Regions from separate parts of the Cellulomonas fimi ATCC 484 genome, predicted to be linked through region 1. Evidence: predicted binding sites of a transcription regulator. Region 1 holds the regulator's gene; the other holds the start of a gene.
What was found. Region 1 encodes HrcA, which represses chaperone genes, less so after heat shock. Its sites were predicted from a motif close to TTNGCACTCGNNNNNNNCGAGTGCNAA; they were not measured.
Positions count from the first base shown of each region.

Region 2: groL (chaperonin GroEL) is a predicted target of HrcA. The motif match lies at 10,650-10,676, and genes of this name have one in related genera.

Region 1 is NC_015514.1:2,599,678-2,614,614, forward strand. Features, by position in the region: gene ybeY (rRNA maturation RNase YbeY) at 1-231, opposite strand, end outside; gene CELF_RS11855 (PhoH family protein) at 228-1,235, opposite strand; gene ppdK (pyruvate, phosphate dikinase) at 1,503-4,211, shown strand; gene CELF_RS11865 (16S rRNA (uracil(1498)-N(3))-methyltransferase) at 4,365-5,135, opposite strand; gene dnaJ (molecular chaperone DnaJ) at 5,137-6,264, opposite strand; gene hrcA (heat-inducible transcriptional repressor HrcA) at 6,329-7,354, opposite strand; gene CELF_RS11880 (DUF3097 domain-containing protein) at 7,481-8,338, shown strand; gene CELF_RS20465 (DUF2189 domain-containing protein) at 8,384-9,388, opposite strand; gene CELF_RS11890 (DUF4870 domain-containing protein) at 9,641-10,024, shown strand; gene CELF_RS11895 (DUF4870 domain-containing protein) at 10,021-10,395, shown strand; gene hemW (radical SAM family heme chaperone HemW) at 10,496-11,749, opposite strand; gene CELF_RS11905 (isocitrate lyase/PEP mutase family protein) at 11,749-12,555, opposite strand; gene lepA (translation elongation factor 4) at 12,552-14,432, opposite strand; gene CELF_RS11915 (maleylpyruvate isomerase family mycothiol-dependent enzyme) at 14,542-14,937, shown strand, end outside.
Region 2 is NC_015514.1:690,823-705,759, forward strand. Features, by position in the region: gene CELF_RS03105 (LacI family DNA-binding transcriptional regulator) at 1-1,007, opposite strand, end outside; gene CELF_RS03110 (hypothetical protein) at 1,127-1,345, opposite strand; gene CELF_RS03115 (response regulator) at 1,446-2,114, opposite strand; gene CELF_RS03120 (sensor histidine kinase) at 2,218-3,435, shown strand; gene CELF_RS03125 (hypothetical protein) at 3,660-4,094, shown strand; gene CELF_RS03130 (signal peptidase I) at 4,100-4,666, shown strand; gene CELF_RS03135 (hypothetical protein) at 4,671-5,792, shown strand; gene CELF_RS03140 (SGNH/GDSL hydrolase family protein) at 5,802-6,614, opposite strand; gene CELF_RS03145 (uracil-DNA glycosylase) at 6,640-7,317, opposite strand; gene CELF_RS03150 (DUF3263 domain-containing protein) at 7,553-7,867, shown strand; gene CELF_RS03155 (LytR C-terminal domain-containing protein) at 7,897-8,514, shown strand; gene CELF_RS03160 (cold-shock protein) at 8,649-8,852, shown strand; gene CELF_RS03165 (glycoside hydrolase family 15 protein) at 9,025-10,518, opposite strand; gene groL (chaperonin GroEL) at 10,828-12,453, shown strand; gene CELF_RS03175 (hypothetical protein) at 12,629-13,366, shown strand; gene CELF_RS03180 (S66 family peptidase) at 13,367-14,389, opposite strand; gene CELF_RS03185 (SIMPL domain-containing protein) at 14,472-14,937, shown strand, end outside.

The sequences.
Region 1 (14,937 bases):
GCCCTCGCGGCCGGGGCGCAGCTCGTCCATGGGGAAGGACAGCACGTCCGTGGGGCCGGGCTCGTCCATCCACTTGACGTGCAGGTCCGTCATGACGTCGGTGCCGACGAGCATGATCGACAGCTCGGTCTGCGGGTGCACGTGCATCGCGTCGAGCACGAACCGTGCGAGCGCCGCGAACTCGGCCTCGTCGACGTCGTGCCCCGACTCGTTGTTGACCTCGATGCTCATCGGGTCCCGCTCCTGTCCCAGCGCGCGTACGCGTCGATGATGTCGCTCACGAGGCGGTGCCGGACGACGTCGGACGACGACAGCCGGCAGAACGCGACGTCGTCGACGTCCGCGAGGATCTTCTCGACGACCCGCAGCCCCGACGTGGTGTTCGACGGCAGGTCGACCTGCGTGACGTCGCCGGTCACGACGACGCGCGAGCCGAAGCCGAGCCGCGTGAGGAACATCTTCATCTGCTCGACGGACGTGTTCTGCGCCTCGTCGAGGATGATGAACGAGTCGTTGAGCGTGCGGCCGCGCATGTAGGCGAGCGGGGCGACCTCGATGGTGCCCGCCTCGAGCAGCCGCGGGATCGACTCGGGGTCGACCATGTCGTGCAGCGCGTCGTAGAGGGGCCGCAGGTAGGGGTCGATCTTCTCCGAGAGCGTGCCGGGCAGGAACCCGAGCCGCTCCCCCGCCTCGACGGCCGGGCGGGTCAGGACGATGCGGTTGACCTGGCGCGCCTGCAGGGCCTGCACCGCCTTGGCCATCGCGAGGTACGTCTTGCCCGTGCCGGCGGGGCCGATGCCGAACGTGACCGTGTGCCGGTCGATCGCGTCGACGTACTCCTTCTGCCCCTCGGTCTTGGGCCGGATGGTGCGGCCGCGCGTCGTGAGGATGTTGAAGGTGAGGACGTCGGCGGGCCGGGCGGTCGAGCCGGCCGCGAGCATGGTGACCGAGCGGGCCACCACGTCGGGCGTCAGCGGGGTGCCGCCTGCGGCCATCTCGACGAGCTCGTCGACGAGCCGGGCGACGAGGGCGACGTCGCCCGCGGGTCCGGCGAGCGTGACCTCGTTGCCGCGCACGTGCACGTCGACGGTCGTGAAGCCGGACTCGATCGCGCGGAGCACCTCGTCGTGCCGGCCCAGGAGCTCGACCATCGACACGTCGGTCGGGACGGTGATGCGGTGCTCGATGCGCGCGTGCGCGCCGGCGGGGCGGTGGTCGGGGGTGGGCTGCGTCATGGGTCGGCGTGCGCCGTGCGCTCCTTCGTCGGGCGGTCCCGACCGGCCGGACGCGTTGCGGGCGTCGAGCGGCACGGCGGGAGGTCGTCGCTCCAGTCTACCGACGTGCGGGCGGCCGACGCCGAGCGCGATCCGCCCGCGTCGCGCGGCGTCATCGGTCACGCCGGGTGCGCATGGGACCTTCGTACTGCACACGGCGCGTGAGCCGCGCCACACTGGCCCGTGGGAGGCCGGGCAAGGGCGCCCGGCCGCACGCGGAGGTGCGCCGTGGCGACGTACGTGTGGGACTTCACGCAGGGCGACAAGGACCACAAGGACCTGCTGGGCGGCAAGGGGGCCAACCTCGCCGAGATGACCCGGCTCGGCCTGCCGGTCCCGCCGGGCTTCACGATCACGACCGAGGCGTGCCGCGCGTACATGCGCACGGGCGCGGTCCCGCGCGAGCTCGCCGTCGAGGTGACCACGGCGCTGCGGCTCATGGAGGACCGGCTGGGACGGCGGTTCGGCGACCCGGACGACCCGTTGCTGGTCTCGGTGCGCTCGGGCGCGAAGTTCTCGATGCCCGGGATGATGGAGACGGTCCTCGACGTCGGGCTCAACGACGTCACGGTGCACGGGCTCGCGCGGTTCAGCGGCGACGAGCGGTTCGCCTGGGACTCCTACCGCCGCCTGTGCCAGATGTTCGGCCGCACGGTCCTCGGCATCGACGGCGCGCTGTTCGCGGACGCGCTCGACGCGGCCAAGGCGGCCCGCGGCGTGACGTCGGACGTCGACCTCGACGCGGCCGCGCTGCGCGAGCTCGTCGGGCAGTTCCAGGAGATCGTGCGCGCGCACACGGGCCGCCCGTTCCCGCAGGACCCGCGCGAGCAGCTCGACCTCGCGATCGTCGCGGTGCTCGGGTCGTGGAACACCGAGCGCGCCCGGCTCTACCGGCGCAAGGAGCGCATCCCCGACGACCTGGGGACGGCCGTCAACGTCGTGCCGATGGTGTTCGGCAACCTCGGGCCCACCTCCGGCACGGGCGTCGCCTTCACGCGCGACCCCGCGACGGGCAAGACCGGCAACTACGGCGACTACCTGGCCAACGCGCAGGGCGAGGACGTCGTCGCGGGCATCCGCAACACGCTGAGCCTCGACGACCTCGCCGAGCGGGACCCCGCCGCGTACGCGGACCTGCGGCGCGCGATGCGCCAGCTCGAGACCCACTACCGCGACCTGTGCGACATCGAGTTCACGATCGAGCGCGGCAAGCTGTGGATGCTGCAGACGCGGGTCGGCAAGCGCACCGCGCCGGCGGCGTTCCGGATCGCGACGCAGCTCGTCGACGAGCACCTCATCACGCTCGACGAGGCGCTCGCCCGCGTGACGGGTGCGCAGCTGTCGCAGCTGCTGTTCCCCCAGTTCGCGGTCGACGCCGACCGCACGCTGCTGGCCCGCGGGATGGCTGCTTCCCCCGGTGCGGCGGTCGGCGCCGCCGTCTTCGACTCCGCCGCCGCGCAGGAGCGTGCCGCGCGCGGCGAGGACGTCGTGCTGGTCCGCCGCGAGACGAACCCCGACGACCTGGGCGGCATGATCGCCGCGGTCGGCGTCCTGACCGCGCGCGGCGGCAAGACGTCGCACGCCGCCGTCGTGGCGCGCGGCATGGGCCGCACGTGCGTCGTCGGCGCGGAGGCGGTCGACATCGACGCGGTCGCACGCTCGTTCCGCGTGGACGGGCACGTCGTGCGCGAGGGCGACACGGTCGCGATCGACGGCAGCACCGGCGAGGTGTTCCTCGGCAGCGTGCCCGTCGAGCCGTCGCCCGTCAGCCGCTACCTCGACGAGGGCCTGGACAGCGCCCTGGCGCAGGCCCCCGACGACGACACGCGCGAGCTGGTCAGCGCGGTCGACCGCCTGCTCACGCACGCGGACCAGGTGCGCAGGCTGCACGTGCACGCGAACGCCGACACGGCCGACGACGCCGCCCGGGCACGGCGGCTCGGTGCGCAGGGCGTGGGCCTGTGCCGCACGGAGCACCAGTTCCTCGGCGAGCGGCGCGTGCTCGTCGAGCGCGTCGTCCTGGCGGCCGACGACGACGCCCGTCAGTCCGCGCTCGACGCCCTGCTCCCGCTGCAGCGCGCCGACTTCACGGCGCTGCTCGAGGCGATGGACGGGCTGCCGACGACGATCCGGTTGCTCGACCCGCCGCTGCACGAGTTCCTGCCCGACCTGACCGAGCTGTCGGTGCGCGTGGCGCTCGCCCACGAGCGCGGGCAGGACGTGCCGGACGACGAGCGCCTGCTCGCGGCGGTCCAGCGGATGCACGAGGCGAACCCCATGCTCGGGCTGCGCGGCGTGCGCCTCGGCCTCGTCGTGCCGGGGCTGTTCGCGCTGCAGATCCGGGCGATCTGCGAGGCGGTCGTCGAGCGGCGCGCCGCGGGCGGCGACCCGCACGCCGAGATCATGGTGCCGCTCGTCGGATCGGTGCAGGAGCTGCGGCTCGTCAAGGACGAGGCGCGCGCGATCATGGCCGAGGTGGGTGCGGCCCGCGGCGTCGAGCTCGACCTGCCCGTCGGCGTGATGATCGAGCTGCCGCGCGCCGCGCTCACCGCGGACCGCATCGCCGAGGAGGCCGCGTTCTTCTCGTTCGGCACCAACGACCTCACGCAGACCACGTGGGGGTTCTCGCGCGACGACGTCGAGGGCGCGTTCTTCGCGCAGTACACCGACAACGGCGTGCTCACGGTGTCGCCGTTCGAGACGATCGACGCGCGCGGCGTCGGCCGGCTCGTCGACATCGCGGTCGCCGAGGGGCGCGCCACCAACCCGTCGCTGTCCATCGGCGTGTGCGGCGAGCACGGCGGCGACCCGGAGTCGATCCGCTTCTTCCACGGCGCGGGCCTCGACTACGTGTCCTGCTCCCCGTTCCGCGTGCCGGTGGCGCGGCTCGAGGCGGGCCGGGCGGCGGTCGAGGACGCGACGGTGGACGCGCGCTGACCCGTGGGGGTCCGGACGGTCCGGCGACGGGCCGCCCGCCCCACGGCCGTCCGCCGTCGGGCTCTGCGGCGACGGGCCGTCCGGCCGTGCGAGCCGCCCTCCGGCGGGGCACCGCCCCCGTGCACCCTGCTCAGCGCCGCGACGTCCGGCCGGTCAGGCCCAGCGGCCGAGGCGCTGCGCGAGGATCGCGAGCGCGACGGGGCCCGCCGTCGACGTGCGCAGGACGTGCGGGCCGAGCCGGACGGCGACGGCGCCCGCGTCGACCAGGCGCGCGAGCTCGTCCTCGCCGATGCCCCCCTCGGGCCCGACGACGACGAGGCACTCGCGTCCGGGCCCGCCCGCGGCGGGCAGGTCGACGTCCGCGACGGGGACCGTCGCCTCCTCGTGCAGGACGAGCGCTCCCCCACCTGCCGCGACGGCGTCCCGCACGCGCTGCGCGAGGGCGCGCGAGTCGACCGCGGTGCCGACCTCGGGCACCCGGGCGCGGCGCGCCTGCTTGGCGGCAGCCCGGACCGTGCCGAGCCAGCGCGCGCGGCTCTTGGCGGCACGCTCCCCGCGCCACACGACGATCGACCGGTCCGCCTGCCAGGGCAGGACCGCGTCGGCGCCCACCTCGGTCGCGGCCTCGATCGCGAGCTCGTCGCGGTCGCCCTTGGCGAGCGCCTGCACGAGCACGAGCGCGACGTCGGGCGCGGGCTCGACGACCACGTCGTCCACGCGCAGGTGCACGCCCTCGGCGCCGACGTGCTCGACCACGCCGACGAGCCGCACCCCCGCGCCGTCGACCACGTCGACGCGCTCCCCGGGCCCGCGCCGCTGCACGACGCCCGCGTGCCGGCCCTCCGTGCCGTCGAGCAGGTAGGTGCCCCCGGGCACCACGCCGGCGAGCGTGCCCGGCTCCGCGAGGAAGACGGGTGCGCTCACCTCAGCGGCCCGCGAGCTTGTCGCGGAGCTTGGCGAACACGCCGCTCGAGGAGCTCGCGAGCCGCGCCTCGGGGCGCTCCTCGCCGCGCAGCACCGCGAGGCGCCGCAGGAGCTCGGCCTGCTCGTCGTCGAGCGGCGTCGGGACCTGCACCTCGACGTGCACGTGCAGGTCGCCGCGGCCGCCGACGTGCAGGTGGCCGACGCCGAGCCCCTTGATCGTGACGACCTGTGCGGGCTGCGTGCCCGGGCGCAGGTCGACCTCGCGCTCGCCGTCCAGCGTGTCGAGCGTCAGGACCGTGCCCAGCGCGGCGGCGGTCATGGGCACCTGGAGCGTCGCGTGCAGGTCGTCGCCCCGGCGCACGAACGTGTCGTGCTTGCGCTCGTGCACCTCGAGGTACACGTCGCCGGTCGGGCCGCCGCCCGGGCCGACCTCGCCCTGGCCCGTGAGCTTGATGCGCGTGCCCGTGTCGACGCCCGCGGGGACGTCGACCGACAGCGTGCGCCGCGAACGCACGCGCCCCTCGCCCGAGCACTCGGGGCACGGCTCGGGGATGACGGTGCCGAACCCGTGGCACGCGGCGCACGGCTGCGTCGTCATGACCTGGCCGAGGAAAGAGCGCGCGACGCGCTGCACCGAGCCGCGGCCGTGGCACACGTCGCACGTGCGCGGCGACGTGCCCGGACGGCAGCACGTGCCGTCGCACGTCGGGCACAGCACCGCGGTGTCGACCGGGATCTCCTTGTGCGCGCCGAACGTCACCTCGGCGAGGTCGAGGTCGAGGCGCACGAGCGCGTCCTGGCCGCGCCGGGCGCGCGGGATCGGGCCGCGCTGTGCGCCCGCGCCGGCGGCCGCACCGAAGAACGTCTCGAAGATGTCCTGGAAGCCGAACCCGCCGCCCATGCCGCCGCCGGGCGACGCCGGGTCCGCGCCGAGGTCGTACGCGCGCCGCTTCTCGGGGTTGGACAGCACGTCGTAGGCGCGCGAGACGTCCTTGAACCGCTCCTCGGACGCCGCGTCGGAGCCCGCGACGTCCGGGTGGTGCTCGCGCGCGAGCTTGCGGTAGGCCTTCTTGATCTGCTCGGGCGACGCGTCGCGCGCGACGCCGAGGATCTCGTAGTAGTCGGTCACGGGGAGGTGCGCTCGCTTCCTGTGCTCAGGCGGGCGGGGGGACGGGCCGGGGACGTCGTGCGGCTCATCCGGCCAGGATGCGGGTGAGGTACCGGGCGACGGCCCGCACGGCCGTCATGGTGCCGGGGTAGTCCATGCGCAGCGGCCCGATGGAGCCGACGCGTGCGAGCGACGTCCCCCCGTCGTCGCCGTACCCGGTCGTGACGAAGCTGGTCTCGAGCAGGCCCTCGTGCTGCGTCTCGCGGCCGATCCGGAGGCTCACGGCGGCCTGGTCCTCCGCCATCTCGGACAGCAGCCGCAGCAGGACCACCTGCTCCTCGAGCGCCTCGAGCACGGGTCCGATGGTGTGCGCGAAGTCCGCGCCGCCCCCGCGTGCGAGGTTCGCGGTGCCTGCGAGCACCACCCGCTCCTCGCTCTCCTGGGCGAGCGTCTCCTCGACGACGGCCGCGACTGCGCGCACGAGCCCGGCGTCCTCCGGCGCGAACGCGTCGGGGAGCTCGCCGAGCGCCTCGGGCAGCTGCGAGAGACGACGACCGGTCGCCGCGGCGTTGAGCCGGGCGCGGAGCTGCGCGAGCACCACCTCGTCGAGGTCGCGGTCCTGCTCGAGCGTGCGCTGCTCGACCCGGCCCGTGTCGGTGATGAGCACCACGAGCAGGTGCCGGGCTCCGACCGCGACGAGCTCGACGTGCCGCAGCGCGGAGCGCCGCAGCGACGGGTACTGCACGACCGCGACCTGCCCGGTGAGCTGGGCGATGAGCCGGACCGCGCGGTCGACGACGTCGTCCAGGTCGACCGCGTGGTCGAGGAACGCGCCGATCGCCCGGCGCTCGGCGCCCGACATCGGCTTGACCGTCGTCAGCCGGTCGACGAACAGCCGGTAGCCCTTGTCCGTCGGGACGCGGCCCGCCGAGGTGTGGGGCTGGGCGATGTACCCGCCCTCCTCGAGCGCGGCCATGTCGTTGCGGATCGTCGCGGGCGACACCCCGAGCGCGTGGCGCTCGACCAGCGCACGGGACCCGACGGGCTCCTTGGTCGCGACGTAGTCCTCGACGATCGCGCGCAGCACGTCCAGCCGACGGTCCTCGCTCACTCTCGCCTCCCCACGTCGCGCGGGACCCTCGCCCCACGGGTAGCACTCGCCCTACCGGAGTGCCAATCCTACGCCGCGCGCCCGACATGCCCGCTGTCGGGCGCACCACGCCTCTAGAGTGCCCCGGTGACCCAGGACCGCTACGGCTCGGACGTGCTCGGGGGCTCCGGCCCCGCCCACCACCGCCCGGCCCGCACGTCGCAGCCCCAGGCCGCCGACACCGGGCTGGTCGTCGAGGAGGTGACCAGCGGCTGGGTCGGTGCCGTGGTGCGCGTCGAGAAGTCCGGCGGCATGCACGTCGTCGTCCTGGAGGACCGGCGCGGGCGCACCCGCACCTTCCCGCTCGGCCCCGGCTTCTGGGTCGACGGCGAGCCCGTCGAGCTCGTCGCACCCGTCCGCACGACCGCCCCCGCGCGCCCCACCCGCACCGCGTCCGGGTCGCGCGCCGTGCACGGCGCCGCGGCGCGCGTGGCCCGGGGCAGCCGGATCTGGGTCGAGGGCAAGCACGACGCCGAGCTGGTCGAGAAGGTCTGGGGCGACGACCTGCGCCTCGAGGGCGTCGTCGTCGAGCTGCTCGACGGCGTCGACCACCTGCCCGACGCGGTCCGCGCGTTCGCGCCCGGACCCGGACGCCGCCTGGGCGTGCTCGTCGACCATCTGGTGCCCGGCTCCAAGGAGAGCCGCATCGCCGCCGAGGTCACGCGAACCGCACCCGCCGGCACGGTCCTCGTGCTGGGGCACCCGTACGTCGACGTGTGGCAGGCCGTGCGGCCGCAGCGGGTCGGGCTCGACCGCTGGCCCACGATCGAGCGCGGCACCGAGTGGAAGCACGGCATCCTGCGCGAGCTCGGCTGGCCCGCCGACGAGCAGGCGGACGTCGCGCGCGCCTGGCAGCGGATCCTCGGCAGCGTGCGCAGCTACGCGGACCTCGAGCCGAGCCTGCTCGGCCGGGTCGAGGAGCTCATCGACTTCGTCACGGCGTGACGCCTCGCCCGGGCGCTCCCCGGCCCGGGGGCCATGCGTCCGTGCTCAGGGCGCGATCGGCTCGCCGAGCAGGCGCCGGTACAGGTAGGACGTCGCGACCAGCACGACCGGCAGTGCGATGAGCAGCCCCACGCCGCACAGGGCCGCACCCGCCGCGAGGACGAGGAAGCCCAGCAGGTAGAACAGGATCGTCGTCCCGAGGTTCGCGGTCACGAGCTGGACGCTGGAGCGCAGCGCGTCGACCGGGCTCAGGTCCTTGTCGATGACGAACCACAGCGTGAACAGCAGCAGGAAGTTCACGGCGGCCGGCAGGAGCCACCCGATCAGCGGGATCCACGAGACCAGGCTCACCACGAGGTTCACGCCGGCGAGCAGCAGCGCCGTCAGCACGACGGGTCCCGGGCGCTCGAACGAGAAGAAGTCCGCGAGCCGTGCGGGCCGGCCGTAGGTAAGGTTGAGCGAGACGCGCACGAAGGCCGCCTGCACCAGGTACGCGGCCAGCCAGAACACCGCGTTGACGACGATCCAGCCGAACGACAGCCCGACGCCGGCCAGCCCGCTGCCGTCGCCGTCGGGGTCGGTGACCCCCGCGAGGCCGCCGAACACGAGGCCGACGAGCGACACGGCGACGGCCGCGACGACGACCCAGATGAGCGCCGCCGCGACGAACACCCCGCCGTTGGTCGTGAACTTCCCCCAGCCGTACGACATCGCCTCCCCGATCGGCGACGGCTGGACCGCGCCCGGGTAGCCACCACCGGGCGGCGGGTACTGGCCGGCGGGCGGAGGCGGCGGGTACTGCCCAGCAGGAGGCGGCGGGTACTGCCCCGCGGGGGGCGGCGGGTACTGCCCCGCGGGAGGCGGCGGGTACTGCCCCGCAGGGGGCGGCGGGTACGCCCCCGGCTGCCCCGCGGGCGGCGGAGAGGCGCCCCCGGCCGGCGGGGGCGCCGGGACGGTGCCCGACGACGGCTCGGCGGGCGGGACGGGCGTGTCGAGGGGCACGGGCCTCTGGTCGTCGTCACGGCGGTCGCCGCCGGGGATCTCGCTCATGCGTCGCCTCCCTGGTCGCGGGCGGGCACCCGCTCACTCGGAAGCGAATCGACGCGCGCCGCCGCCTGTCAAGGAACACGCCGCGCGCAAGAGGGACATCTCGGTGGAAGCCTGCCCGAACCGGCACGCGCGTCGGTAGGCTCTCGCTGCCCCCGCAGCACGTCTGCGGTGCGGCACGCGTCCCCGCGCACCCGTCGGGCGCGTCGACCCCCGGGCAGGCGTTCCGCCCCCGGACACCGCCCGAGGAGCCCGATGTCCTACGAGTACCCGCCGCCGACGCAGCGCCCTGCGGGCGCGGACCAGGACCGCACGTGGGCGACGCTCGCCCACCTCGGCGGCATCCTGGCCTACTTCTTCATCGGCTGGGTCCCCGCCCTGGTCATCTGGCTCGTGCACCGCGAGCGCGGGGGGCAGGCCCCCGAGCAGGCGCGCGTCGCCCTGAACTTCCAGCTCACGCTGCTCATCGCCCTCGTCGTGGCGAAGGTCGTCGAGTCGCTGCCCGCCATCGGCGTGGTCGGCTGGCTCGCGATCGTCGGCGTCGGGATCGTGAGCCTCGTCCTGTCCCTCCTCGCAGCCGTTGCCGTCAACAAGGGCGGCACGTACCGCTATCCCTTCACCCTGGAGCTCGTCCGATGACCTCTCAGCAGCCGCCCGCCTCCTACCCCGCACCCGCGCAGCCGCTGCGGCCCGACGAGGAGCGCACCTGGGCCATCGTCAGCCACGTCGGCCCGCTCCTCGGGTTCGGGTTCATCGTCCCGCTCGTCGTGTGGCTGGTCTTCAAGGGCCGTGGCCCGTACCTCGAGGACCAGGCCAAGGAGTCGCTCAACTTCCAGCTGACGCTGCTCATCGCCTACGTCGTGTCGAGCGTGCTGTTCTTCGTCGGCATCGGCTTCCTGCTGTTCCCGATCGTGTGGGTCGTGGGCCTGGTCTTCGGGATCCTCGCCGCCGTCGCGGACAGCCGGTACGAGTGGTACCGCTACCCGGTGAACATCCGCATGGTGAGCTGAGCGCACACCTGCGCACCACGAGGGCGTCGTCCTGCGGGACGGCGCCCTCGTGCGTACCCGGGGTACGCCGCCGGGACCGCGCGACCACGGGGCGCGTCAGTCAGCCGGCGAGCGCACGGACGACGGCGTCGGCGAGCAGCCGCCCGCGCCGCGTCAGCAGCACGCGCGGCCCGACGGGGTCGTCCGCGGTGGGCCGGGCGAGCGCGGCGCGGCCGTCGACCAGGCCGTCCGCCACGAGCCCGGCGACCGCCCGGCGCGCGTCGGGGCTCAGGTCCGCCACGGGCAGCCCGTGCGCCGTCCGCACGCCCAGCATGAGCCGCTCGAGCGCCGCCGACTCGCCGTCGACGACCTCCCGCCCGGCCGCCGGGCTCAGCCCGCGCGCGAGCCGGTCGGCGTACGCACGCGGGTGCTTGACGTTCCACCAGCGCACGCCGCCCACGTGGCTGTGCGCGCCCGGCCCCACGCCCCACCAGTCGTCGCCCCGCCAGTAGGCGAGGTTGTGGCGGCAGGCGTCCGCGGGGGTGCGCGCCCAGTTGCTCACCTCGTACCAGGCCAGCCCGGCCGCCGTGAGCAGGTCGTCCGCGAGCTCGTACTTGGCCGCCTGGTCGTCGGCGTCGGGCAGCGCCAGCTCGCCGCGGCGGACCTGCACCGCCATGCGGGTGCCCTGCTCGACGACGAGCGCGTACGCCGACACGTGGTCGACGCCGGTCGCGAGGGCCGTCTCGACGCTCGCGCGCCAGTCGTCGAGCGACTCCCCCGGCGTGCCGTAGATGAGGTCGAGCGACACCGCGAGCCCGGCGTCGCGCGCCCACCGCACCACGTCGGGGATGCGCCGCGGGTCGTGCGTCCGCTCGAGCGTCGCGAGCACGTGCGGGACCGCCGACTGCATGCCGAACGACACCCGCGTGAACCCGGCCGCGGCGAGCGCCGCGAGCGAGGCGGGCGTGACGGAGTCGGGGTTGGCCTCGGTCGTCACCTCGGCGTCGGGGGTGAGCCCCCACGTGTCGCGGACACCGCCGAGCAGCCGGGCGAGGTCGTCGACGGGGAGCACGGTGGGTGTGCCGCCCCCGACGAAGACGGTGGACACCGCGCGCGCGGGCAGGCCGGCCGCGTCGAGCACGTGCGCCGCGAGCCCCACCTCGGCGAGCGCCGTCGCGGCGTAGGCGTCCTGGCTCGCCCCGCCGCCGAGCTCCGTGGCCGTGTAGGTGTTGAAGTCGCAGTAGCCGCACCGCACGGTGCAGAAGGGGACGTGCAGGTAGACGCCGAACGCGCGCGCCGCCGCACCGTCGCGGACCGACGCGGGCAGCGCGCCGTCGTCAGGAGCGGGGTCGCCGTCCGGGAGGGCGGGCGCCATCACCGCAGGGCCGCGCGATCGGCCGCCGTCAGGCCGCCCGCGCGGAAGGTCGTCGTGCCGTGCTGCTGCAGCTCGCGGGCGGCGGTCGCGAGCGCGCCGTACGCGGCGGACGCCAGCGCGCTGCCGGTCGAGACGCGGCGGACGCCGGCGGCGGCGAGCTGCGGGACGCTCGGCCCGTCGGGCCAGGCCAGCACGTTGACCGGGACGTCCACCGCGCGGACGACGGTCTCCACCTCCGCGACCGTGCGCAGGCCCGGCGCGTAGACGCAGTCGGCCCCGGCGGCGGCGTACGCCCGCAGGCGCGCGACCGTGTCGTCCAGGTCGTCGACGCCGTACAGGTGGTTCTCGCAGCGCGCGGTGAGGACGAGCGGCGCGTCGGCCTGCCGGGCCGCGTCGGCGGCGGCCGCCACGCGCTCGACGGCGGCGTCGAGCGGCGCGATGCCGCCCGCCGACGGGTCGTAGTCCTCGATCGAGCAGCCCGCGGCGCCCGCGTCCAGGAGGAGGGCGACCGTCTCCCCGACCCCGGCCGGGTCGTCGGCGTACCCGCGCTCGGCGTCCACGTGCAGCGGCACGTCGACGGCCGCGACGAGCGTGCGGACGTGCGCGAGCAGCTCGTCGCGCGTCACGGACTGGTCCTCCCGGCCCAGCGCCCACGCGAGGCCCGCGCTCGTGGTCGCGAGCGCGTCGAACCCGAGGTGCTCGAGCAGCCGGGCCGACCCGACGTCCCACGGGTTCGGCAGCACGAAGGTGCCGGGGCCGGCGTGCAGCGCGGCGAACCGGCGACGACGGCCGGCGGCGTCCGTCACTTCTTCTTCGCGTCCTTGGCGTCCTTGCTGCCGGCCGCGTCCGACGAGAGCGCGGCGATGAAGGCCTCCTGCGGCACGTCGACCCGTCCGATCGTCTTCATGCGCTTCTTGCCCTCCTTCTGCTTCTCGAGCAGCTTGCGCTTGCGGGTGATGTCGCCGCCGTAGCACTTGGCGAGCACGTCCTTGCGGATCGCCCGGATCGTCTCGCGCGCGATGATCCGCGAGCCGATGGCCGCCTGGATCGGCACCTCGAACTGCTGGCGCGGGATGAGGTCCTTGAGCTTGGTCGCCATCATGACGCCGTACGCGTAGGCCTTGTCCTTGTGCACGATCGCGCTGAACGCGTCGACCGTCTCGCCCTGCAGCAGGATGTCGACCTTCACGAGGTCCGCCACCTGCTCGCCGATGGGCTCGTAGTCGAGGCTCGCGTAGCCGCGCGTGCGGGACTTGAGCTGGTCGAAGAAGTCGAACACGATCTCGGCCATCGGCAGGATGTAGCGCATCTCGACGCGTTCCTCGGACAGGTAGTCCATGCCCTGCAGGTCGCCGCGCTTGCCCTGGCAGAGCTCCATGATCGCGCCGATGAACTCGCTCGGCGCGAGGATCGTCGCCTTGACGATCGGCTCGTGCACCGCGCCGATCTTGCCGCCGGGGAACTCGCTCGGGTTCGTCACGCGGACCGTGGTGCGGTCCTCCAGGTCGACGTCGTAGACGACGTTCGGCGCGGTCGAGATGAGGTCGAGGTCGAACTCGCGCTCGAGCCGCTCGCGGACGATCTCCAGGTGCAGCAGGCCGAGGAACCCGACGCGGAACCCGAAGCCCAGCGCGACCGACGTCTCCGGCTCGTAGTTGAGCGCCGCGTCGTTGAGCTTGAGCTTGTCGAGCGCGTCACGCAGCGCCGGGTAGTCGGAGCCGTCGATCGGGTACAGGCCGGAGAAGACCATCGGCTTGGGGTCGGAGTAGCCGCCGAGCGCGTCCGCCGCGGGCTTGCCCGCGTTCGTCACGGTGTCGCCGACCTTCGACTGGCGCACGTCCTTCACACCCGTGATGAGGTAGCCGACCTCGCCGACGCCCAGGCCCTGCGTGGGCACCGGCTCGGGCGAGATGACGCCGATCTCGAGCAGCTCGTGCGTCGCCTTGGTCGACATCATCGCGATGCGTTCGCGCGGGTTGAGGTTGCCGTCGACGACGCGGACGTAGGTGACGACGCCGCGGTAGGTGTCGTAGACGGAGTCGAAGATCATCGCGCGGGCCGGCTTGTCGGCATCGCCCACGGGTGCGGGGACGAGCTCGACGATGCGGTCCAGGAGCGCCTCGACGCCCTCGCCCGTCTTGCCGGACACCTTGAGGCAGTCCGCCGGGTCGCCGCCGATGAGACCCGCGAGCTCCTCGGCGTACTTCTCGGGCTGCGCCGCCGGCAGGTCGATCTTGTTGAGCACCGGGATGATCGTCAGGTCGTTCTCGAGCGCCAGGTACAGGTTCGCGAGCGTCTGCGCCTCGATGCCCTGCGCCGCGTCGACGAGCAGCACCGCGCCCTCGCACGCCGCGAGCGACCGGGACACCTCGTAGGTGAAGTCCACGTGGCCGGGCGTGTCGATCATGTTGAGCGCGTACGCCTGGTCGCCCACGCCCCACGGCATGCGCACGGCCTGCGACTTGATCGTGATGCCGCGCTCGCGCTCGATGTCCATGCGGTCGAGGTACTGCGCCCGCATCGCGCGCGCGTCGACGACGCCCGTGAGCTGCAGCATCCGGTCGGCCAGCGTCGACTTGCCGTGGTCGATGTGCGCGATGATGCAGAAGTTGCGCAGCAGCTCGGGCGCGGTGGCCGCGGGGCGGATGCGCGACGTGGCGGCGGCGCTCGGGATCGGGGACAACGCGGACGGCTCCCGGAGTCGGTGGTGGGCGCTCGTCTGGCGCCCGGTGGACGGTCGGTGACGGCCCCGCACCTCACGGCGCGTGGGCGGTCGACCCCACCATGGTCCCATGACGACGGACCTCGGCGCCTCGCTCGACCACCTGACGCTGCTCGCCGGGCTGCAGGACGACTTCCTCGCGACGATCCCCGCGGTCGACCCCGGCACCCGCGTGCCCTGGTGCGGCCGGTGGCGGGTGCGCGACCTCGTCGTCCACCTCGCCCGCATCCACCACTGGGCCGCGGGGCAGGCGTCGCGCCGTCGGGAGACCCCGCTCGGTCGCGGTCCGTTCGAGCTCGTCGAGCTCTACGGCACGTGCGCGGCCGAGCTGCGCGACACGCTCGTCACGCTCGGCCCCGACGCGCCCGCGAGCACCCTGCTCGGACCGGGTCCCGCGTCGTTCTGGCACCGCCGCCAGGTGCACGAGACGCTCGTGCACCTGTGGGACCTGCGCACCGCGGGCGGG
Region 2 (14,937 bases), 1.9 Mb from region 1:
ACGAGGTCGACGGGCAGGACGGTGCGGGTCGCGGGGGCCTTCTCGCCTCGGCGCGCGCCCTCGATCGCGGCGAGCAGGGTGCGGGCCGCGGTGCTGCCCTTGACGGTGAGGTCCTGGCGCAGGGTCGTGAGCGCGGGGCGGGTACGGGTCGCGAGCGGGCTGTCGTCCCAGCCGACGACCGACAGGTCCTCGGGGACGCGCAGGCCGGCCTCGGCGGCGGCGTCGAGGAGTGCGGTGGCCATGAGGTCGGAGAAGCACAGCACGGCGGTGGGCCGGTCGGGGGAGGCGATCAGGGCGCGGGCGCCGGCGTTGACGTACTCGGGGGTGTTGTCGGCGACCTCGTAGGCGCTGGGCACGATCCCGGCGGCGTCGAGCACCTCGACGGCACCGGCGACACGGTTGCGGGCGACGAAGTCGGAGCCGGCGTCGCGCCCGTCGGCGAGAGCACCACGCTGCTGGTGGCCCCACGTGAAGAACCCGACGCGGCGGTGGCCGAGGGCGACGACGTGCTCGGCCGCGAGGCGGCTGCCGGTTCGCTCGTCGAGCAGGATCGACGGGTAGCCGGTGAGGGGCTCGAGGTCGACGAAGACGAGGGGGAGCTTGCGGCGGACGAGCCAGTCGAGCGCCGCGGAGTCGCCGCCGCACGCGTAGACCAGGGCGCCGTCGAGCGGGATGTCGCGCGCGGCCTTCTCGCCCGGCAGGAGCGCGACGGCGTAGCCCGTGGGGGAGAGCTCCTCGGCGATGGCGCCGAAGAACGACGCGGCGATCGGGTCGCGCAGGGCGTCGCCGACCCACGCGGTCAGGAGCAGGCCGATCGCGCCCGTGGTGCCGCGGGCGAGAGCGCGCGCGGACGGGTCGGGGCCGACGTAGCCGAGCTCGGCGGCAGCGTCGAGGATGGTGCGCCGCAGGTCGGCGGAGAGCTGGTCGGGGCGCGAGAAGGCGTTCGAGACGGTCATCCGGCTCACACCGACCTTGTCGGCGATGGTCTGGAGCGTCACCCGGGGCACGACGCCACCCTGTTCCGCGGCATGCGGGACAGGGTAGGTCGTGCCGCCGGGTGACGGCGCGCCCCGCCCGGGGGACGGGTGGGCGGACGGTGCGTCGACGGTCGACGCGGGGGCCGTGGTCATCGCGCCGCCTGACCGGCCTCCCAGTGGCACGCGGGCTGCACGGCGTCGGCGACGCGGCGCAGGCTGCGGGCGAGCGCCCGGCGGGTGCGGGGCACGCGCGGGGGGCGCGGGCGGCGCTCGCGCTCCTCGACGACGGGTGCCCAGGGGCGCGAGCTCTGGGACTCGAGCACCGACGCGTCGCGGGCGAGGAGCAGGCCGATCGACTGGTCCAGCATGGTGATCCCTCCCGGCTCTGTACCGATACAGAGCCTCTGTACCGCTAAAGTAGACCGGCGCGCTGTACCGGTCAAGTGATCCAGGAGAATTCGTGCGGGATCAGACCGGGCCGGTCTCCGCCAGCAGCCGGAGGGCCGCGCTGACCCGGGGGTTGCGGCTCGGGTCGGTGTCGATCCCGAGCGTCGCGTACATCGCGTTCACGTGGTTCTGCACCGACTTCTCGGTGATCCCCAGACGCGCACCGATGCCCGCGTTCGACAGGCCCTCGGCGAGAAGTCGCAGCACGTCGTACTGGCGGTCCGTCAGGCGCGACACGGCCGAGCCCGCGCGCGGCGCCATCCGCGCCAGCAGCGCGGGGTCGAGCACCGTCTCGCCGACCGCAGCGGCGCGCACCGCGCCCACCAGCACCTCCTCGCTCGTCGAGGAGGTCTTCGACAGGTAGCCCCAGCCGGCCGCGACGTCCTGCGGCAGGTCCAGCAGCAGGTCCATCGCGTCGTGCGCCGACAGCAGCAGCACCCCCAGGTCGGGCTGGCGGCGCCGCAAAGTCACGCCCAGCGCGATGCCGTTGCCGTCCGGCAGGTCGACGTCCAGCACGACGACGTCCGCGGCGCCCGGGGTCAGCACACGCGTCGCCTCCGTCACCGAGCCCGTCGCGGCGACGACGCGCAAGCCCGGCGTGTCGTCGAGCATGCGCTCGAGCATCGACCGGAAGAGGGGTTGGTCCTCGACCACGGCGACGCGCACCGGGTCTGTCGGGGCAGCGCTCATCCGGGCCAGTATCGTCGGCGCTCCGACCGCCCGCACGGACACGCGCCGCACCCGCACGCCGCGGGGAGCCGGGACCACCCGACCGGCGCACAGCAGGGAACCGATGTCCAGCACCCGCCCCACCGCCGCCGGCGACGACGAGCCGGCCGCCGTCGTCCTGCGTCGCGCGCAGGACCTGCGCAGCGACCGGGTGAGCCTGCTGCGCGCCACGGCCATCGTCGCCACGGGCTACGCCGGCGGCGCGGCGCTGCAGACGACGTACATCTACAGCCGCTACGTCGAGGGGTGGGACCAGGTCAGCCTGGGCAGCCGGCTCGCCGCCAACGCCGTCGCCGTCGTCGCGCTCGTGCTCGTGCTGCTCGCCGTCCGGGCGCACCGCGCGACGCGCCTGTGGCAGATGGCGCTCGCCCTCGCGCTCGCCGCGGTCGCGAGCGCCGTGCTGCGGATCGGGGCGCAGCAGCTGTTCGGCGTCTACACCGACCCCGACGCGGACGTCGTCGAGGCCGAGCTCGCGTCGGGCCTGGTCATCGCCGCGATCTCCGGCGCGATCGGCATGTGGGGCATGGCCGCGCGGCGGATCCTGCGCGCGCGTGTGCGGGCCGCGGAGCGCGAGGCCGTCCAGGTGGAGAACGCTGTGCGCGCGCTCGAGCAGGAGGAGGTCCGGGTCCGTCGCGAGGTCGCCGAGGGCCTGCACGGCACCCTGCAGAACAAGCTCGTGCTCGTCGAGGCGCGGCTCGACAGGGTCGTCGCCCGCCTCGAGGAGGGGCGCGAGCTCGACGACGCCGACGCCGACGACCTGCGGTGGGTGCGCGCCGAGCTCGAGCAGGCCCGCGCCGCGGACGTGCGGGAGATGAGCCGGCTGCTCTACCCCGAGCGCCTCGAGCTCGGCCTCGTGCCGGCGGTGCGCGCCCTGCTCGGGCGGCTGCCCGCGAGCATCGCGACGCAGCTCGACGCGACCGACGCCGTGCGCGCCTACGACGACCCCGCGGACCCGCGGCTCACGGTCGCCGAGCGGCTGCTCGCGGTGCGGGTCGTCGAGGAGGGCGTGACCAACTCGCTCAAGCACGGCCCGGCGTCGCGCATCGCGACCTCGCTGGACGTGCGCGACGGCGTCCTCGTCGTCACCGTGGAGAACGACGGCGAGCTGTACGACGAGTCCACCGCCGGGCGTGCGTCGGGCACCGCGCGGATGCGGCAGCGGCTGGCGTTCGTCGGTGGCACCATCCGGCTCGAGGCGGGGGAGGGGCGGGGTGCGCGCCTCGTCGCGCGCATACCGCTGGGCCCCCGCGAGGGCGAGCAGGGGTCACCCGGACGGGCGTGACCGACGCCGCACGCGCCCCGCCCGCTTGCTGTCCGGACGTCCTGATCGTGCCGGTCCGCGGCGGGTGAAAGAAACCGACGTTCCCGGCGGGCCAGGTGCCAGCACCCACGGCGCACGCAGACGGCTCCCGGCGCGCTCCCTAGCGTCATGGTCGGTCGTCCAGCACGGCGACCGTGCGGGCGACGACCAGCCGACCCGCGTCGCCACCGACCCGGGAGTCCACCATGGCGTCCTCGAAGTTCTCGACCCGCAAGGGCCTGGCCGTCGGCCTGGCCGTCCTCGGAGTCGCCGGCCTGTCGCTGGCCTCCGCCTCGCAGCTGTCCTCGCAGTGGCAGAGCACGACGCAGGCCGGCACGGTCGACGTCGACGCCGCGTGCCAGAAGGCCGCGACCGGCACCGTCAAGGTGAAGTACGACGCGCCGGCGCTCGGCGCGAGCGGCTACGCCCCGACTCAGGTCCAGCTCAGCAACATCGACGGCGACTGCAAGGGCAAGACGATCCGTGTCGCGTGGAAGACCGGGGCCGGCACCTACACCGCCCTCGGCACCGCGCAGACCCTGTCGGCGACGCTCACCACGGCCGACACCGTCAGCTTCGCGCTGCCCGCCGCGACGGACTACAACACGATCGCCGCGTTCGCGGTCAGCATCGACGGCTGACCCCCATGACCGACACCACGCCGGCACCCGGTGCGCACCGCGCGCGCCGGGTGCTGCGTGCGCTCGTGTCGGTCCTGTTCTACGCCGCCGCGGCCGTCGCCGCGTGGTTCGTCTGGCCGACGAACCTCGGCGGCTGCACGACGCTCACGGTCGTGTCCGGCTCGTCGATGGAGCCGACCTACGTGACGGGTGACCTCGTCGTGTCGCGCTGCGGCGCGCCGCAGGTCGGCGACGTCGTCGTCTACCGTCCGCACGAGCTCGACGGCGCCCGGATCATCCACCGCCTCGTCGGCGGCGACGGCACCACGGGGTGGGTCGTCCAGGGCGACAACAACGACTGGACGGACCCGTTCACGCCCACCGACGAGGAGATCCTCGGCGTCGCCGCGCTGCACGTGCCGAAGGTCGGGCTCGTCGGGCGCCTCTTCACGTCGCCCTGGGTCTGGGGCTCGTGCATGCTCGTCGCGCTCGGCCTGCTCGTCTGGCCGTCGTCGCGCGACGACGAGACCGACCCCGCCTCCCCGGACCTGGCCGGCGCGCCGCAGGACCGCACCCTCACCCCCACCGGGTGACGCCGTGCGCCGCCACCCGCTGCAGCCCCGCACCGCCGGCGTCGTCGCCGCGCTCCTGCTGCTCGTCCTGCTCGTCGCCGGCACCGGCGTCGCGAACGCCGCGAGCCTCGCCCTGCTGAGCCCGTCGCGCCCGTACGCCACCGCGGTCGCGCGCTGCGCCACCGGCCCCGCGACCGTCACCGCGTCCGGCACCCCCACCGGGGGTCGCTACCCGCAGGTGACCGTCACCGGCCTGTCCGGCACGTGCACGGACGCGCGCGTGCTGCTCGCGACCAGCACGGGCACCGTGCTCCTCGACACGACCGCCCCGGTCGTGGCCGGGACGGTCACCGCCGTCGCACCGACGCCGTTCACGCCTCCCGCCGCGGGCGCGGCGCGCGTGTACGTGGCGGTCGGGTCGTGGCCCGTGGCCGCGTCCTGGGTGCCGCCCGCGTCGACGTCGCCGGTGTACCCCGCGCCGGGCGGCACCGCGTTCGACACGGCCGTCACCTGGGACCTCAAGAACGCCACGAGCGGGCAGCAGGCGTGCTTCACGATCCGCGTCACCACGACGTCGACCACGCCGATCGTCTGGTCGGCGTACGTCGACACCGCGCAGGCCCCGTTCAACGGCGCCCGCACGGGGTACTCCGTGCAGGGGTCCGACGGGTGGAAGTACCAGCTCACGCCCGACACCCCCACCGTCGGCGTCATCCGGATCAGCGGGCGCCCCGACGTCTGGCAGCCGTACGACACGGTCGTCGCCGGGCAGGTCCGCGTGGTCGAGGTCTGCAACTACTCGCTGCCGGGCGCGGCCGTCACACCGTCCGCGTACACCGTCACGACCTCGCACGGCGCGTGGAACGCGCAGCGGGCATGCGTCGTCACGACCGTCACCGGCAACGGGACGTCGCCGTTCTACGTCGGCTGGCAGACGTCCGTCGACATGACCGCCGCCGTCCAGCGGATCCGGTCCGGCGGCGGGACGCCGGGAGCGTGGCGGTACGGCGGTGACGAGTGGAAGGTCGAGCGGCTCGGCGTGCCGTCGCTGGCCGGTCCCTTCGTGTTCGACGTGCGCTCGCGGACCGCGTCGAACCTGCTCGGCACGCAGTCGTTCACGTTCGAGACCTGCGTCGTCGACGGCTGAGCACCGCCGTCACTCGACGGGTGCGAGCCCCGGACGCTTGGGCACGCGCAGGTCGCCCGACGACCGGCCGCGCAGGCGGCGCGTCGCCCACGGGTACACGTGCTCGCGCAGCCAGCGCGCGTCGCCCCGCATCTGCTCCAGCCGCGGCGTCGGGGGCAGCGGGGTCAGCGGGTCGTCCCAGCGCGTCTCGTCGGGCGCGAGGCCCAGGGCGACGAGCGCGGCCTGCGCGACCCGGGCGTGCCCGTCGGACGTCAGGTGGATGCGGTCGTCGGCCCACATGCGCCAGTCGCGCAGGCTGCGCATGCCCCACAGGTCCAGGACGTGCGCGCCGTGGCGTCGCGCGATCGACCAGATGTGCGCGTTGTAGACGCCGACGCGGCCACGCGTGGCGCGCACGAGCGGGCTCTCCACGACGTCGACCCCGGTCGCGAGCAGCACGTCCGCCCCGGCCGCGCGCAGCCGGACGACCGCCTTCTCGAGGTCGCGCGCGAGGCGGTCGACGTCGGCGGCCGGGCGCAGGATGTCGTTGCCGCCGCCGACGAGGCTCACGAGGTCCGGCTCGAGCGCGAGGGCCGCGGGCACCTGCTCGACGAGGATCGGGCGCAGCAGCCGGCCGCGGATCGCGAGGTTCGCGTACCCGAGGGACTCGACACCCGCGTCGACCCGGCGGCGGGAGAGGTGCGCCGCCAGGACGTCCGCCCAGCCGCGCTGCGGGGCGTCCACGCCGTCCGGTGAGTCCCACAGCCCCTCGGTGAAGGAGTCGCCGATCGCGACGTACCGGGACCAGCGGGGGGCGTCGGGAGGTGTGCTCACACGCCCCATTCTGGCGCGTGCCGGCGGGGCGGTGTCAGGGCAGGCGCCAGTCGACGGCCGGGGCGCCCTGCTCCGCGAGCAGCCGGTTGACGGTGGAGAAGGGGCGCGACCCGAAGAACCCGCGGCTCGCCGACAGCGGCGAGGGGTGCACGGACTCGACGCGCGGCACCGCCCCGAGGGCCGGCCGCAGCGACTGCGCGTCCCGGCCCCACAGCACCGCGACGAGCGGGCCGCCGCGCTCGACGAGCGCCTCGATCGCCCGGTCCGTGACCGCCTCCCAGCCGCGGCCACGGTGCGAGGCCGGGGCGCCGGGGCGGACGGTCAGCACGCGGTTGAGCAGCATGACGCCCTGGTCGGCCCACGGCGTCAGGTCCCCGGTCGTCGGGCGCGGCACGCCGACGTCCTGCACGAGCTCGCGGAAGATGTTGTCGAGCGAGCGCGGCACGGGCCGCACGTCCGGCTGCACCGAGAACGACAGGCCCATGGGGTGCCCCGGCGTCGGGTACGGGTCCTGCCCGACGACCAGGACGCGCACGTCGGCGAGCGGGCGGGCGAACGCCCGCAGCACCGCGTCGCCGGCCGGCAGGTAGCCGTGCCCGGCGGCGACCTCCTCGCGCAGGAACCGGCCCGCGGCGCGCAGCTGCGGCTCGACCGGGGCGAGGGCGGCCGCCCAGTCGGGGGCGACCAGCGTGTCGAGGGGGGCGGGGTGCACGGCGCGAGGGTACCCGGACGGCGGACGCGCCGGGTGCGGCCCGGGCGGTGCGCGCGGACGGTCGGTCGGGTGACGCGCGGGTGCGGCCGGTCGGGTGACGTCGCGGGTGCGCGCGGTCGCCGGTCATGCGCCCGTCGGGGGTCGCGCGGGACCGCCCCGCGAGGCGGAATGACACCGGTGTGGTTCGGACCTACGATGGCCGACGACCGACGCCGCCCCGCACCGTGGAGGACGCATGGACCTCGTGACCGCGCTCCCGGCCGGGACCGACCCGCAGGCCGAGCAGCCGCCCGCCGGCTCCGGCCTGAGCGAGCGTGACGAGCAGATCCTCGCCTTCGAGCGCCAGTGGTGGAAGTACGCCGGCGCCAAGGAGCAGGCGGTCCGCGAGCTGTTCGACATGTCCGCGACGCGGTACTACCAGGTGCTCAACGCCCTCATCGACGAGCCCGCCGCGCTGGCTCACGACCCCATGCTCGTCAAGCGGCTCCGGCGTCTGCGCTCGTCTCGTCAGCGGGCGCGTACCGCGCGTCGACTCGCGTCCGACGCCTGAGCCCCAGGTCGAGCGGATACCCTGCGGCCGTGAGCAAGGCCGACGAGTACCCGTACCCCGAGGACGAGTTCGACGTCCCGGCGGACCCCGACGCGCCCCGCGGCGTCCACCGCGCACCGCGCTCGGCCTGGAGTCGGTGGTGGCCGTTCGTCGCCGTCCTCGTGCTCGCGCCCGTGCTCGCGTACGGCGCCGTGACCGTGTGGGGCATGCTCAACGAGCCCGGCTCGAGCGACCCCGGCGCCTCGACGGCGGACGAGGTCCCCGGCGACACCACCGACGACGGCGCGACGGACGACGGCACGGGGGAGCAGCCCGCCGAGGGCGAGGGCACCCCCACCGAGCCCGACGCCGCCCCCGCTCCGCAGCCCGTGCTGAGCACGCCCGTCGTCGTGCTCAACGCCGCCGGCATCGCCGGCCTGGCCGGGCAGCAGCAGGAGAAGCTGACCGGCGCGGGCTTCACGGCCGTGACGACCGGCAACTCCGAGGGCGACGGGCTGACCGGGTCGACCGTCTTCTACGCGTCCGAGGACCTCAAGGCGACCGCGGACCTCGTCGGGCAGACGCTCGGGATCGCGGCGGTCACCCTGTCCGCGGACGACGCCCCGGACGGCATCAGCGTCGTCCTGCTCACCGACCCCGAGGCCTGACGCGCAGGTCCGCACCGCGTCCGCGGCCTGGTCACCTGCAAGATGACCCTGGTCGTGGCGCACCCGTGACCACTAGAGTCACGCGCACCGGCGGCCGGCGGAGCCACCGGCGCACCGATCGTCAGGAGCAACGCATGGCCCAGGGCACCGTGAAGTGGTTCAACGCGGAGAAGGGGTACGGCTTCATCACCCCCACCGGCGGAGGCCAGGACCTCTTCGTGCATTTCAGCGCCATCCAGGTCGACGGCTACCGGACCCTCGAGGAGGGTCAGCAGGTCGACTTCGAGGTGGGCCAGGGCACCAAGGGGCCGCAGGCCGAGCAGGTCCGCCCCGTCTGACCTCGTCCCCGACGTCCGTCCCTGCGGCCCTCGTCACGGACGGCCTCGTCGGACCGACTGCCGCACGGGCCGCGCACCCTCGGGTGCGCGGCCCGTCGGCGTCCGTGCCCGCGCCCGGTGCGGCCCGACGTCGTGCACGCACGGGGCGGACGCTGCGCGCCCGGGCGGCGGGTCAGACCGCGGCCGGACCGCGTGGGCCGGGGACGTGCGTCGCGTCGTCGATCGCGTCGAGAGCGAGCAGCACGCACGCCGCGCTCCAGGCCAGCGGCGCGACCGCGGCGGGCGAGCCGTCCGCGAGCACCTTCTCCGGGATCGACCCCGCCGACGTGCGGTGCGCGTCCAGGAACCGCAGCCACCCGTCCGCGAGCTCCCGCTCGCCGTTCTCCGCCGCGACCCACGCGTACAGCGACGTCTGCGGCGTCCACGAGACGCCGTCGTCGCGCCAGCCCGCGCCCGGCGCCAGACCGCTCGCCGGCCGCAGCATCGTCGGGACCGAGTCGCGCCACGCGTCGTGCGCCCCCGGCAGCGCGGACCGCAGGAACGGGGCGAGCAGGAACGCACGGGCCGCGTCCGCGTGACCGCCCGCGGCGTACCGTGCGTAGCCCGCGCCGCCGAACTCGCGGACCGTGGCGAGCTCGCTGCGGCGCGCGGCCCGGGCGGCGTCGTCGGCCAGCTCGACGTCGCCCGTGAGCCGCAGCAGCACCTCCGCCTGCTGCAGGCCGGCGACGAGCGGCGCGACCGTCCCGAGCGTCACGGCCCGCTCGGGCACCTCCCAGTAGTCCGGGGAGGCGGGCGGCAGCCCCGTGCGGGCGACGAGCACGGTCGCGCGGCCCACCGAGCGCAGCACGAGCGGGCGCAGCTCGCGCGCCGCCGCCTCCCGCTCCGCCGGGTCGGCGATCTCCGCGACGACCAGCCCCGCGGCCCACAGCGCCCAGCCCGTGCCGTCGGTCTGCACGCCCCGGTCGTCCGGCGGGCCCGACCCGTCCGGCAGGTAGCGGGCCTCGAAGGAGCCGTCGTCCTCCTGCACCCGGTCGAGGAAGCCCAGGACCTCGAGGGCGTCGTCGACGTGGCCGGTCCGCGCGAGCGCGACCGCGACGAAGGCCGCGTCCCGCGGCCACACGTACCGCCAGCGCTCCGACCAGCCGGCGACCGCGGCTCCGCCGGGCAGCAGCAGCGTGCGCACGTCGAGCAGCGCCGCCTCGGCCATGTCCGCGTACGGCCCGCCGGCACCTGGGACCCGGCCCTCGGCGAGCCAGGCCCGCTGCTCGGCCGCGACGCCGTCCGCGGCCTGCACGCCGCCCTGCCCCGCAGGACCCGTGTCACCGCCGAGCGCTCCCGCGAGGGTGCCCGCTGCGGGGTCCAGCACCCGGGTGCCGGCCAGGAACGTCGGACGCGTGCCGGTCGCGACGGCGGTGCGGGTGCCGTCGGGCAGGAGCGCGACCGTCTCCTGGTACAGGTCGATGCGGGCCCACGACGCGACCTCGTCCGGGACGCTCCCCGTGGGCGGTGCGACCGACGCGGTCCCGGGCGCGACCGGTGCGAGCAGCACCGCGGCGACCGCGCACAGCACGACCGTCGCCACGGGACGGCGCCGGCGCGGGCGGTGCGCGGGCGCGCCGCGGCGCGTGTCGACGACGACGTCGACCACGTCGGTGTGACCTGGCACACGCGCACGATAGACGGCGGCGGGGCCGCGTCGGGCCGTACCGCGGGTGAAGGTCACGCTGCCGGCCGCCTGTGGCGACCCGTGGCGGTCGTCGGGCAGCGGGCCGCCGGCTCCACCGTGGGCGAACGCGCCTTGCACTCGCAGGGGCCGAGTGCTAACCATTGACTTAGCACTCTCCGGTGGAGAGTGACAGAACCACCGGCCGCCCGGTGAGGTGCGTCGCGACGCGGGACAGGACCGCGAGCGACGCGCCGTCCGTCGCGGGCACCCCAGCGGCCGACCCGGAACCGAGCGAAGGATCACAGCCCCATGGCCAAGATCATTGCCTTCAACGAGGAGGCCCGCCGCGGCATCGAGCGGGGTCTCAACACCCTCGCCGACACCGTCAAGGTCACCCTCGGCCCCAAGGGCCGCAACGTCGTGCTGGACAAGAAGTGGGGCGCCCCCACGATCACCAACGACGGTGTCTCCATCGCCAAGGAGATCGACCTCGACGACCCGTTCGAGAAGATCGGCGCGGAGCTCGTCAAGGAGGTCGCGAAGAAGACCGACGACGTCGCCGGTGACGGCACGACGACGGCGACCGTCCTCGCCCAGGCGCTCGTCCGCGAGGGCCTGCGCAACGTGGCCGCGGGTGCGAACCCGATCGCGCTGAAGAAGGGCATCGAGAAGGCCGTCGAGGCCGTCACGACCCAGCTCCTCGCGCAGGCCAAGGAGGTCGAGACCAAGGAGGAGATCGCCGCCACGGCCGCCATCTCCGCCGGTGACACCGCGATCGGCGAGCTCATCGCCGAGGCCCTCGACAAGGTGGGCAAGGAGGGTGTCATCACGGTCGAGGAGTCGTCCGCGCTGGGCCTCGAGCTCGAGCTCACCGAGGGCATGCGCTTCGACAAGGGCTTCCTGTCCGCGTACTTCGTGACCGACCCGGAGCGTCAGGAGGCCGTCCTCGAGGACGCGTACGTCCTGCTCGTCGAGTCGAAGATCTCGAACGTCAAGGACCTGCTGCCGCTGCTCGAGAAGGTCATCCAGGCCGGCAAGCCGCTGTTCATCGTCGCCGAGGACATCGAGGGCGAGGCCCTGGCCACGCTCGTCGTGAACAAGCTCAAGGGCACGTTCAAGTCCATCGCCGTCAAGGCCCCGGGCTTCGGCGACCGCCGCAAGGCGATGCTGCAGGACATGGCCATCCTCACGGGCGGCCAGGTCGTCTCCGAGACCGTCGGCCTCAAGCTCGACACGGTCGGCCTCGAGGTCCTCGGCACGGCGCGCAAGATCGTCGTCACCAAGGACGAGACCACGATCGTCGAGGGTGCGGGCGACGCCGCGCAGATCGCGGGCCGCGTCTCGCAGATCCGTGCCGAGATCGAGAACTCGGACTCGGACTACGACCGCGAGAAGCTGCAGGAGCGCCTCGCCAAGCTCGCCGGCGGCGTGGCCGTCATCAAGGCGGGCGCGGCCACCGAGGTCGAGCTCAAGGAGCGCAAGCACCGCATCGAGGACGCCGTCCGCAACGCCAAGGCGGCCGTCGAGGAGGGCATCGTCGCCGGTGGTGGCGTCGCGCTCATCCAGGCCGGCGCGCTCGCGTTCGAGAAGCTCGAGCTCGAGGGTGACGAGGCGACCGGTGCGTCGATCGTGAAGCTCGCGATCGAGGCCCCGCTCAAGCAGATCGCGGTCAACGCCGGTCTCGAGGGTGGCGTCGTGGCGGAGAAGGTCCGCAACCTGCCCACCGGCCACGGCCTGAACGCCGCGACCAACGAGTACGAGGACCTGCTGGCCGCGGGCGTCAACGACCCGGTCAAGGTCACCCGCTCCGCGCTGCAGAACGCGGCGTCGATCGCGGCGCTGTTCCTCACCACCGAGGCCGTCGTGGCCGACAAGCCGGAGAAGGCCCCGGCCGGCCCGGCCGGCGGTGGCGACGACTTCGGCGGCGGCTTCTGACCGTCGACGTGAGTCGCGCGGCGGTCTGACCGCCGCACTGCACGACCCAGCACGAGGGGCCGGTCACCTGCGGGTGGCCGGCCCTTCGGCGTGCCACCGGCGGTCGCCGGGTCCGAGGGCGGTGGTCACCCTCGCGGGGTGACGTCCGAGAGGGCTGCGGTGCCTAGCGTCCGGGATGAGCCCGCACGCGCGGGCCGGGCGGGAGGCCGACATGACGGGGGTCGGGCGGCAGGTCGACCGAGCGCAGGCCAGGCAGGCGGGCGACGCGGCGGATGCGCACGGGTCGCCCGCTCCGGCGCGACCCGGGCACGTCCGGGAGGTCGTGACGGTCGTCGTGCTGTCCGTCACCGCCGTCCTCACGGCCTGGAGCGTCTTCGAGGCGAGCCAGTGGGGCGGGGAGATGTCGATCGCCTTCTCCAAGGCGTCCTCCGCGCGCATCGAGGCGAGCCGGCACGCCGCCGAGGCCGACGCGGCACGCGGCTACGACCTGCAGACGTTCGCCGTGTGGGTGCAGGCCGTGGCGCAGGGCGACGAGCCTCTCGCGGCGTTCGCCCGGGAGAGGTTCAGCCCGCAGCTCGCACCCGCCATGGACGCCTGGCTCGCGACCGAGCCGCTCCAGGACCCCGACGCGCCGCGCAGCCCCTTCGCGCTGCCCGTCTACGAGCCGCCCGGGGCGGCGGACGCCGCCGAGGCCGACGCGCGCGCGGAGGACTGGTTCGCCCGCGCGCTGCTTCTCGACGAGCGCAGCGACCGCTACACGTTCCTGACGGTGCTGTTCGCGCTCGTCCTGTTCTTCGCGTCGCTCTCCACGCGCGGCCGCGCCGAGCGCCTGCGGTGGACCCTGCTGGGCGTGGCGCTGGTCCTCGTCGTCGTGGGGACCGGGCTCCTGCTCGCGTTCCCGAAGATCGTGTGACTACACGAGACGCTGGACCACGCGCGACGTCGTGCCGTCGTGCGTGACGGTCGCGAGCGCACCGTTGACGAGGGACAGGTGCGGCGGGACGTGGCCGCAGTCCACGTCCGCGAGCACGGGGACGCCGAGGTCGCCCAGGGCGTGGCGCGCGGCGTCGTGCTGCGTCCAGCCCGGCGTCCGGGCGCCGCGGGTCCGGCCGAGCAGGACGGCGTTCGCGCGGTCGAACCAGCCCGCGTACCGCAGGCCGAGCAGACGGCGGGTCACGTCGGCGGAGTCCGCGGCCGCTGCCTCGAGGTACACGACGAGCCCCTCGGGCGCGTGGGCGTCGGCGAAGGCCGCGACGTCCCCGTACGGCGTGCCCGCGAGGTGCGACACCGTCTCCAGGCAGCCGCCCACGAGCCGTCCCGTGACCTCCACGTCGCCCTCCGCGTCGACGCGCGTCCATCCCCCCGGAGCGTCGAGCGTGTACTGCGCGACGTGCGGGTCGTCCGCGTAGTCGTCGAAGCCCGTCTCCCGGACACGCTCGGCTGCGCCCTGCGTCAGGACCGCGCCCGGCTCGGCCGTCACGACGGTCGTCCACGGCAGGAGCGGCGCCGGGACCCGGTACGGGGTGTCCATGAGGTTCTGGCCGTGCAGCGTCGCGACTCCGGTGCGCAGCGTGAGGGGGAGCAGCAGCGTCGCGACGTCGGAGTACCCGACGAACCACGTGGGGTCGGCGGCGAGCGCGTCCCAGTCGAGCAGCGGCAGCAGGTCGAGCGCGATCTCGCCGCCCCACGGCGGGACGACCGCGCGCACCGCCGGGTCGGTGAGGAACCCCGTGAGCTCGTCGGCGCGGTCCCGCGGGCTGCCGCTCGCGATGCCGACGCCCCCGACGAGGGGGCCCAGCCGCACGTCCCACCCGTGCGCGCGCACGGCCTCGACGGCGACGTCGAGCCGGGCCCGGTGGCGGGGCTCGACGCCTGCGGACGGGGAGGGGACGGCGACGACGTCCCCGTCGCCCAGGGCACGGGGGTAGCGGATCACGCGCCCGAGTCTGGCAGGTGCGGGCGCGGCATCCGGGCGACAGGTCCCCGGGTGGGCGTGGTGCGAGGACTACGCTCGCGGCGTGCACGAGACGGTCGTCAGCGTCGAGGGGTGCTGCGAGCACCGCCACCCGGCCGAGCGCGGCACCGTGACCCTGACGGTCGGCTTCGACGGGCCGGACCGCGAGGCCGTGGTCCGGCGGACCACCGGTGAGCACGCGTGGCTCGCCGAGGTCGCGCAGCAGCTGCACGCACCGCCGTCCGGAGCGGTGTCGTCCTGGTCGTCGGGGCGCGTGCGGGTGTGGGCCGAGCGGCCGTGGAACACCGACGGGCGCCAGCTGCCGCTCGTCCACCACGCCGCCGCCGACCTCACGATGACGTTCCGCGACCTCGAGCTGCTGGAACGCTGGGTCGAGGACGCGGCCGTCCGCGACGGCGTCACGGTGCAGGGCGTCGAGTGGGACCTCGCGCACGAGACGCGCACCCGGCTGACCGCTGACGCGCAGGTGCGCGCGGTCCAGGACGCCGCGGCCAAGGCCTCCGTCTACG